DNA from 3 places in the Clostridium budayi genome. Region 2 is predicted to be linked to each of the others. Evidence: riboswitches for the same ligand, from Rfam matches in the RefSeq annotation. Region 2 holds a riboswitch; each other region holds the start of a gene.
The links. Region 2 has a riboswitch for thiamine pyrophosphate ahead of thiW (energy coupling factor transporter S component ThiW). Riboswitches for the same ligand answer to the same signal wherever they lie in the genome.
Positions count from the first base shown of each region.

Region 1 (3,289 bases), 1.0 Mb from region 2:
TATAGTTTCAATAATGTGTGCACTTTTATACATATTAAATATAGGAAAGCTTATAAAAGAGCCAAAGAGAATATTATATTCAATACTTGCAGCTATTACTACAGTATTATTAACTAGCTATACATTGGTTCCATTATTAGAGCAAATGATAGGTAGTAAATTCTCAGTGCAAGAAGTAGATCCATTTGTATATAATAAATCAACTGTATTTAAAGAATTATTTACTTTAAATGATGTTATGATATATTCAGTTGGATACATATTACTATTTTTATCACTTATATATATTTTTGTACCGCTTAAAAAGAAAAATAGATTTGTAACTACTTGTTTTATAGCTGGTGGTATATCATTTGCATTAACATTAAAAACACCTGTATTACATGCTATTTGCAATAATATATCTATTTATAACAATATACAATTTGCATGGAGACTTAATTTAATAGCAACACCACTTCTTGCAATAACACTTGGATATGCTGTAGATTCTTTAATGCCTAAGAAGATAAACAAGACAATAGTTGTAATATTAATATCTATTATTTCAATTATACCTTTAATGACTACAGTTAAATATATAAAAGCAAGTAGACTTAAAAATATAGATTTTACTAACTTTTCTCAAAAATATAGTGCATCAATAGGAGCTGGTGAGTATATGCCAGAAGGTGCGTCTAAAAGCAAACTTAAGAAAAGAGGTCCTATTGTAACAAGTAATGATAAACAATTTAAATATAATAATTATAATAAAAAAGGAACTCTTATAAATTTAGATTATAAAGTTAGCAAGGATGGAAGTTATATAGAATTACCACTTTTATATTATAAAGGATATACTTTTGAAATAACTTCAAAGGACGGCAGTAAAATAGAAAAAGGAAAAGTAACTCATAGCAAAGATATGGTTGTTAGAGTTAATCTAGGTAATATAAAAGAAGGACATTTAAAAGTTGACTATACGGGAACTATTCTTATGAAAGTAGGAGATATAGTAACTATAATAACTTTAATGGGTATTATAATCTATATAATAAAAAGAAATAGAGAAAATGATATAAATAAGTGCATTTAATTATATAAAAAAACCTATAAGCTAAAATGTAAATAGCTTATAGGTTTTTTATTATACAGTTTTTAATTTATAATCAGGATTAATTGTTTTAATTAATCTATTTAAAGGAATAAATTTAATTAAAACCATACATATAATCATTTCTCCAAATACTATAGGAACATTTACTGCTAATGAGTAAATTATAGGTCCCATGCTTTCTGGTGAAGATGAAGCAAAGAATACAACACCTGATATAAAGTGACATAAAAACTTTACAAAGAAAGCTACAAATATACCTAAGGTACGCTTGTCTCTAAAATATCCTGCAAGTCCCATAGCCATTGAAGGTAGTGGATAGTCAAATAACATTTGAACTGGATGTATTATATATGGATCAGTTAAAAGGTTAAGTAAGCCATATAAAAATCCTGTTAAAAAACCAATTTCTTTTCCATAAGCAAAAGTTATTATAAGAATTGGTAGCATACAACCTAAAGTTATACTACCTCCTTGAGGGAATCTATATATTCTAAACACATTTAATATAACTGAAAGAGCTAAAGCTATTGATATGTGAGTAATTATTTTAGCATTTAGCTTAATCTTTCTAAATTTAAATAAAGCAAAGAATAAAACTAAGCAACCTATAATTGTTATTATTGTAAGGGGACTTGAAACAATCTCCTTAAATTTTTCAGGGATATTAGTATAGAGTTTACTAAATCTTTCTCCCCAATCAGTAAAAAAATCCATAAAAAAAACCTCCTATAATTGTGCTAGAAGGACGTATGAAAAAACTACTCACGGCTTTCCTACGCTGGTATTACCCAGATCAGGTTAAAGGGTTAATGTAATAAATACATCTCTCAGCCAATCTTTTTGGCACCCCTAGCACATTCTTAAAATATTTAATTATAAGTTAATTTTAATATTAATCGAAATAAATGTCAATAAAATACAAAAATGCAATGGTTAAAAATGAAATTATATAAAAATAAGGTCTAAAATTTATAAGATAAGACTAAATAGGATTAGTATAGTTACCAAATTATGAATTAAATACTAAAAGGTTGAAGATAGTATTTTTATTGGAATATAATTAAAATTAATAACATAAATAGGAGGACGGAATTTTGAAGAGAAACTTGAGAAAGGTCATTTTGATGATGTTGTTAATGAGTATATTATTACCTTCTACATTAGCATTTGCTAGAGCCGGCGGCGGTGGAGGCGGCGGTGGCGGAGGTGGAGGTGGCGGAGGAGGTGGAAGATCCTCAAGTAGTAGCCACACTAGTTCTGGTGGAAGTACTAGAACTTCACCAATAGGATTTATAGTATTTGTAGGGTTTGGAATATTAACAGTAGGTGGTGGTGCTGCTGGAATTAAGCATACTGCTAAGGTTAAGCAAAAAAAGCATCAAAGCAAAATAGCCATGAAGGAGTTTGCTAAATTAGATAAGGCTTGGGACTATGATAAAATTATATCCAATATTGATGAAGCTTTTTATAAAATACAATATGCATGGACAGAGAGAAATCAAGATTTAGCAAAAGAGTATATGAGTGAAAATCTTTATAGACTTCACAAAAGTAAGACTGAATGGATGAAATTAAAAGGTGAGAAGAATATATTAAGGGAAATAGAACTTATAAGTATTAATCCTATAAGTGCATTAAATTCAGATGATAATTCAAAAGATGTGTTATGGGTAAGTATAAAAGCACGTATGATAGATTATATGCTAAATGAGAATACTAATGAAATAGTATCTGGAGATCCAAGAAAAAGAAGTAGTTTTGAAGAGTTTTGGAGATTTATTAGAAATGGAGACAGGTGGGTATTAGATGAGATAAGACAAGTTAATGAAATAGATAGTATGGATAGTTTCTCAAGTGGACAAATAAAATAATTTAAAAGGATAGGATATAATTAATGGAAGTATATGATTTAACCCAAACCTATAAAAATGGAATGACATCTTATTCAGAAGAAGAAAGTTTTAAAAAAGAAAATTTATATAATGTTAAGGTAGACGGATATAATGTATCTTCATTATATCTATCTACTCATACAGGAACTCATATGGATGTACCAAAGCATATATATGAAGATGGATATAATTTAGATGATTTTGATATAAAAGAATTTATAGGTAATGCTTATATAATAGATTGCAGAAATTCAAGTGTTATAGATTTAGAAGTTTTAGAAAAATATAAAGATAATATATT
Region 1 covers NZ_AP042456.1:2,845,089-2,848,377, reverse strand. Annotated here, with positions in the region: gene ACZ5TJ_RS13770 (hypothetical protein) at 1-1,075, shown strand, start outside; gene thiT (energy-coupled thiamine transporter ThiT) at 1,127-1,810, opposite strand; TPP riboswitch at 1,850-1,957, opposite strand; gene ACZ5TJ_RS13760 (Tim44 domain-containing protein) at 2,191-2,967, shown strand; gene ACZ5TJ_RS13755 (cyclase family protein) at 2,991-3,289, shown strand, end outside.
Region 1: linked by a shared signal. The riboswitch ahead of thiT (energy-coupled thiamine transporter ThiT) and the one ahead of thiW (energy coupling factor transporter S component ThiW) in region 2 are both predicted to bind thiamine pyrophosphate.

Region 2 (3,289 bases):
TGCAGCAGCTATAGTTCTTAAAAATATTTTAGGACTTGTTTGTGACCCTGTTGCTGGACTTGTTGAAATACCATGTGCAAAGAGAAATGCATCCGGTGCTATAAGCGCACTTTGTATGGCAGACCTAGTTATGGCAGGTGTTGAATCTAAGATACCTTTCGATGATACAGTATCTGCAATGTATAAAGTAGGAAGACAATTACCACCTGAACTTAGAGAAACTGCAATGGGTGGAGTTGCAATAACAAAGACAGGAATTGAACTTAAGAAAAAAGTTTTTGGTGATAACTAAGATTTAGGAGAAATTACCGTGCAAATATAGATAAGAGGCTAATATGATTTATGCTCCGGAAGTGCCTAATGCACTCCAGTCCGCTAGTATCATATTACTCTCTCATCTATTTGCACTACTTTATCAGAAAATTGAAGTTAATTGTAAAACTTTTATGTTCTTAATATATAGATTTATAAATATAAAATAAAAAAGAGTGATTAATAAAAAATTTATTAATCACTCTTTTTTATTAATTTTTGAATTTTATCTTTAACTCTTCTTCAACTATGAAAATTGATAGAAGCATTGAAATTACTGAAAACGATAATCCGATTAATGAAATTATTGAAGGATTTAATGAGAAACCTAGTTTTAATATTAATATAAGTGCAGATGATATAATTCCAAATATTACCCATAGTTTTCCGAGATTAGTATTTGCAAATAGCCAAGCTTTTCTAGAGCTCATTGAGCGTTTGCTCCTAAATCCACAGTGTTCATTAATAATATCAGGTGGATTAATTAAAAAAGCACCTCCTAAAATAATCATTATAACTGGAACTAAAAAATCAATATAATATTTTAGAATATTCATAAAATCGCCTCCGTTTTATGTAAAATTATATTCTATCTATATTTATAATATAACATAGAAAAAGCATGTGTGAAAACGTTTTTATAAATTTGTTAAACTGTAATATATTTGTGGATAATTTTATAAAATATTTTAGAATGTGTAGACTATATTAAAAATTTGGTATAGAATTAAATAGAAATAATTAGATATAGAGCTAGGGGAGCCATAAGCTTTTGGCTGAGATTGAAATTTTAATTTCTAAACCCTTATTACCTGATATGGTTAGTACCATCGTAGGGATGCCTTTTGTTTATGAATAAATATATTGATGGATAGAGTGTAACCTTACGTAATTAGGTTATGCTCTTTTTTTAATACTTAAAAAGGGGGATAGTTTATTGTGAGGAAAGAAAATCTAACTTATAAGTTAGCCTTAAGTGGCTTATTGATAGCTGTAGCAACTGTATTTGGTACATTTTCTATACCGATTTTAGGAGCTAGAATTTCACCAATTCAACATTTCATAAATGTAGTTTCAGCAGTAACACTAGGACCTGTATTTTCTATATTGAATGCATTTATAGCATCTCTTATTAGAAATATTTTAGGTACAGGAAGTTTGCTTGCATTTCCAGGAAGTATGATTGGGGCATTACTTGCAGGCTTACTTTATAAAAAGTTTAAGAATACTTTTGTAGCTGTCATTGGTGAAGTTATAGGTACTGGAATAATTGGTGCAATGCTTGCATATCCAGTAGCTTCATTATTTCTTGGGAAAGAAGGGTCATTATTTTTATATATAGTACCATTTTCTTCAAGTTGTATTGTTGGAGCAATTTGTGCCTATATGCTTATAAGTATACCAATTATTAAAAAGACACTTGGAATTTATGAGAAAACATTAATAGAAGATAAAAAATTAATTAATTGAGAGGATGATAATTATGTTTAGAGCATTAACAATTGCAGGATCAGATTGTTCAGGAGGAGCTGGAATTCAAGCAGATTTAAAAAGTTTTTCAGCAAATGGAGTATTTGGAATGAGTGTAATTACTGCAATTACAGCACAGAATACACAAGGAGTTTTTGGAATTCAAGATATAAATGAGGATATGATAAGAGATCAAATAAGAGTTATATTTGATGATATTAGAGTAGATGCAATAAAGATAGGTATGGTTTCAAAAATAGAATCAATTAAAGCAATAGGACAAGCGTTAAAAGAAATAAAGGATATTCCACAAATAGTATTAGATCCAGTTATGGTATCAAAAAGTGGGTTTAAGCTTTTATCAGATAATGCAAAAGAAACATTAATAAATGAACTATTTCCTATAGCAACATTAATAACACCAAACCTTCCAGAAGCAGAAGAAATACTTGGAGTAAGGATTAAAACATTAGATGAAATGAAAGAGGCAGCAGTAAAATTAAAGGAACTTGGACCAAAATATATATTAGTTAAGGGTGGACATTTAGAAGATGATGCAACAGACCTTTTATATGATGGAGAGAATTTTATTTATTATAAACAAGAAAGAATAGATAATAAAAATACTCATGGAACAGGATGTACATTATCATCAGCTATAGCTGCAAATCTTGCTAAGGGAATGAATATAAAAGATGCTGTTAAAGAAGGAAAAAGATACGTAACAGTAGCCATTGAACATGGTATAGAACTTGGTCATGGGGTAGGACCAACTAATCATTTTTATGAATTATATAAATTAGCTAATATAGAATAATCAAAATTTAGGGGGATAGAATTTTGGATATAAGAGAAATTTTAGAAAGAGCGAGTATGGGAAAAGTAAAGGATCCGTTAGTTGATTCAATAACTAATAATGTAACTATGAATGATGTAGCGCAAACGATACTTTCATATGGTGGAAAACCAATGATGATTGACGATATAAGAGAAATAAAAGAAGGTACAAGTATATCTAATTGCTTACATGTAAATATAGGAACAATGGGATATAAGAAAGAAGAAAGCATGATAGTTGGAACTAATGTAGCTAAAGAAAATAATATCCCTGTAGTATTAGATCCAGTTGGAGTACATGTAACAGGCTTAAGAAAAGACTTAATAAAAAATATTTTAAAGATAGGAGTTACTTTAATTAAAGGTAATTTAACTGAAATAAAAAATATTATAGGTCTTAAAAGCGATTTTATTGGAATAGATTCTTTAGATGATGGTGAATATACAGATGAACTTAGAAGAAATTTAAGAAAATATTCTAATGAAAATAATTGCTTAATAGTTGTAACTGGAAAAGAAGATTATATAACTGACGGAAAAAGAGAAATAAGAATAAATAACGGAGTTTCAAACCTTGCATTAGTAACTGGTACTGGATGCATGCTTGGTGGAATGTTATCTGTTGAGTGTGGAAAAAATCTTGGGGATAATTTAATTTTCGGAGTAGCAA
Region 2 covers NZ_AP042456.1:865,885-869,173, forward strand. Annotated here, with positions in the region: gene sdaAA (L-serine ammonia-lyase, iron-sulfur-dependent, subunit alpha) at 1-292, shown strand, start outside; gene ACZ5TJ_RS03985 (SdpI family protein) at 525-869, opposite strand; TPP riboswitch at 1,058-1,168, shown strand; gene thiW (energy coupling factor transporter S component ThiW) at 1,252-1,782, shown strand; gene thiD (bifunctional hydroxymethylpyrimidine kinase/phosphomethylpyrimidine kinase) at 1,796-2,599, shown strand; gene thiM (hydroxyethylthiazole kinase) at 2,623-3,289, shown strand, end outside.

Region 3 (3,289 bases), 220 kb from region 2:
TGAATTAATAATTTCCTTGCTTAAATTAAATTTTTCAAATCCGTTTTTCATTTCTTTCTCCTAAAGCTTTTTATTTTATATAATTAATATAACATAAAAAGCTTTAGTAAAAAAATTTAGATTTTATTTTCCTCTATTTGCCATATTTTTAAGTTTCTTAATTGGAAGTAAATTCATAACTATTATCGTTAAAATCCCCTCAACTCCTGCACTGCTTATATTATAAATACATGAATATAACCATACATTCATTCCTTTAGGTGCATATTGCCCAAAAAATATTACTCCTGATAATATTGATATAAATACACTTAAAGCTACCGAGATAATAGCCCCTAAATTAATATTTAGTCTTTTATCTCCTTTAAATACACCTGTAAGTCCAAGTGCCATATTTGCTAAAATATAATCTAATAAAAATTGTACAGGATGAACTATAAATGCTCCATTTAATAATTTTAAGAACCCAAATATAAGCCCTCCAGTAACTCCAACTGTAGTTCCATAAAATATTGATAGAAGCATTATAGGAAGCATTGAAAACAAAGTTATACCTCCACCTTGTGGATAGGTTATAAAGTGTATTAAATATAGTAAAAAAGCTACTGATGAATACATTCCTACTGCTACTAAATTTTTTGTTGTAAGTGGATGTTTTCTTAAGTTATATAAATAAAAAATAAATATCAAAGTTGTTACTAAAACTATTATTATGTTAATTATCATTTTTATATCTCTTCCTTTTCATATGCCATATCCCAAAACTTCATCTCGTATATACTTGATGTTATAAATATATTTTTAAGATATTCCTTCTTCTCTTTGCTTAAATTATTGCATTTATCATTCGTAAAGTTGATCCAATCATTAGTAAAATCCTCATACTCTTTACATGAATACATTTCTATCCAAGCTTTATAAAAATTATTTTCTAGCTTATCTTGATACTTTTCTAATAATTTTTTACCTATGTAATAATAACTCCATGTGCAAGGAAGCACTGCTGCTATAATATCATATACATCTCCTGTTAAAGCTTGTCCTAACATATAACTTGTATAACTTTTATTAGTCAATTTAGTTTCTTTCTTTTCTGCATCTTTAGGGCTTATACCAAAACCTTGTAAGTACTTTATATGTACTGCTGTTTCATCTTCCATTGTTCCTTTAATTGAGCCATAGAAAAATTTCATCTCTTCCATGCTATTAGACTTAATAACACCTTGACAAAAAACTTTAGCGTAATCTTTTAAGTATAGATAATCCTGAATAAGATACTCTCTAAACTTATTCTTATCTAAAGTTCCCTCTCCTAGCTCCTTTAAAAATGGATGCTCTAAATAAGCATCAAAAATTTCCTTACTTTCTTCAAATAAATAATCTGTAAATTTCATATTTTACACTCCTTTTTTATTTTTTATAAAAAAAGAAGATTATCTCCCTATGATATACACATACTTAGGAATATAATCTTCTTTAATCTAACTAAAAAAGGCTTTCTATGTAAAAATACACAGAAAGCCATAAATTACAATATAAATAGTAATTTATATAAAATAGTACGCTTCCCTCCGTTGGCATTATCCATATCAGGTTAAAGGGTTAATAGTCTATAATAACTATCTCTCAGCTTTTATAAAAGCACCCCTAGCTTATTTAATTTTACTTTTATTATACAACTGTAAAATATAATTTACAATTCTTTTTATATTAAGTTTTCAATTGATCTATCAAGTATTCCTGTTAAAAAGGCAAGTACTACCCCATAATTAGTTATAGGAATATTTTTTTCATTACATAGGTTAACTCTATTTAATACAGTTTTTCTATTTATCATACATGCTCCACAATGAATTATTAAATCATACTTTTTAATATCATCTGGGAAATCATGTCCTACTCTATAAGTGAAATTTAATTTACCTCCAACAAACTTTTCTAAAAGTTTTGGAATTTTAACTCTTCCTATATCTTCATGAGATACATTGTGAGTACAGCTTTCTGAGATTAATATATTATCCCCAGGAACTAGAGTCCTTATTTTATTAACACCATCAACAAAAGTCTTTAAGTCTCCTTTTTGTCTTGCAAAAAGTATTGAAAAACTAGTAAGTCTAATATTTTCTGGAACTATTTTGCTTACATTTTTAAAAGCTTGTGAATCTGTTACAACTAGATCTACATTTTTTAAATCTTTTAGAGCATCTTCAAGTTCTGTATCCCTAACTACATAACTTTTTATACCATTATCTAAGCAATCTCTTATAACTTGTACTTGTGGAAGAATTAATCTACCTTTTGGAGCTTCTGAATCAATAGGAACTACTAATACTACAGTTCCACCATAAGGTACTAAATCACCTATTAATGATTTTTCATCATCTTCTCTATCTAATATTTTAACTAAAGCTTCTTTAATATTATCTATTCCAATATCAGTTACTGTTGATGTACATATAACATCTGAATATTTATCTTTTAAAGTTTCTACAATTTCCTTATTTGCAACCTCTGCTTTATTTGCTGCCACAATAAAAGGTATATTATATTTTAAAGCTTCTATTTTCCAGTTATTAAAAGATTCAAAATCTGGACTTGAGGCATCAATTACAAAAATAGCTACATCAGTCTTTTTTAGAACTTCCATAGTCTTTTTAAGTCTAAGCTCTCCAAGTTCTGTCTTATCTTCAAGCCCTGCTGTATCTATTAAAAGCACAGGACCTACAGGAATAAGTTCCATTGCTTTTTGTACTGGATCTGTTGTTGTTCCTTCAACTTCTGATACTAGTGACATTTCTTGTCCTAATATTTTGTTCATTAAAGAAGACTTACCACTATTTGTATTACCAAAAATAGCAATATGTTTTCTATTTGAATTTGGTGTATTATTCATACAAATCATCTCCTATATTATAGGAAAAGGTCTCTTGTTCCTTCTTTTAGCTTCTTAATATTATTTAACACAATATTTTTTGTTTTTTCATTTTCAATTTCATTTGCTACTTTTTCAGCTGTAACTAGAGCCTTTTCTCTAAATTCTTCATCACCATAATCTAAAGCATATTCTACAAGAGTTGTTATAGCATTAGGCTCACATACATTTTGTATTTCTCCTGACTTTGCAAGAGACATAAATCTATCGCCTGTTCTACCTTTTCTATAACAAGCTGTACAATAACTTGGTATATAACCATCATCTAACAATTCTTTAATAATTTCAAGTGGTGTACGTTCATCAGATGTTTCAAATTGTTTATCATCGTATCCTTTTTCTTCTCTTTCTTTGTAT
Region 3 covers NZ_AP042456.1:1,080,918-1,084,206, reverse strand. Annotated here, with positions in the region: gene ACZ5TJ_RS05045 (DEAD/DEAH box helicase) at 1-51, opposite strand, end outside; gene thiT (energy-coupled thiamine transporter ThiT) at 124-726, opposite strand; gene tenA (thiaminase II) at 729-1,394, opposite strand; TPP riboswitch at 1,550-1,659, opposite strand; gene hydF ([FeFe] hydrogenase H-cluster maturation GTPase HydF) at 1,706-2,893, opposite strand; gene hydG ([FeFe] hydrogenase H-cluster radical SAM maturase HydG) at 2,911-3,289, opposite strand, start outside.
Region 3: linked by a shared signal. The riboswitch ahead of tenA (thiaminase II) and the one ahead of thiW (energy coupling factor transporter S component ThiW) in region 2 are both predicted to bind thiamine pyrophosphate.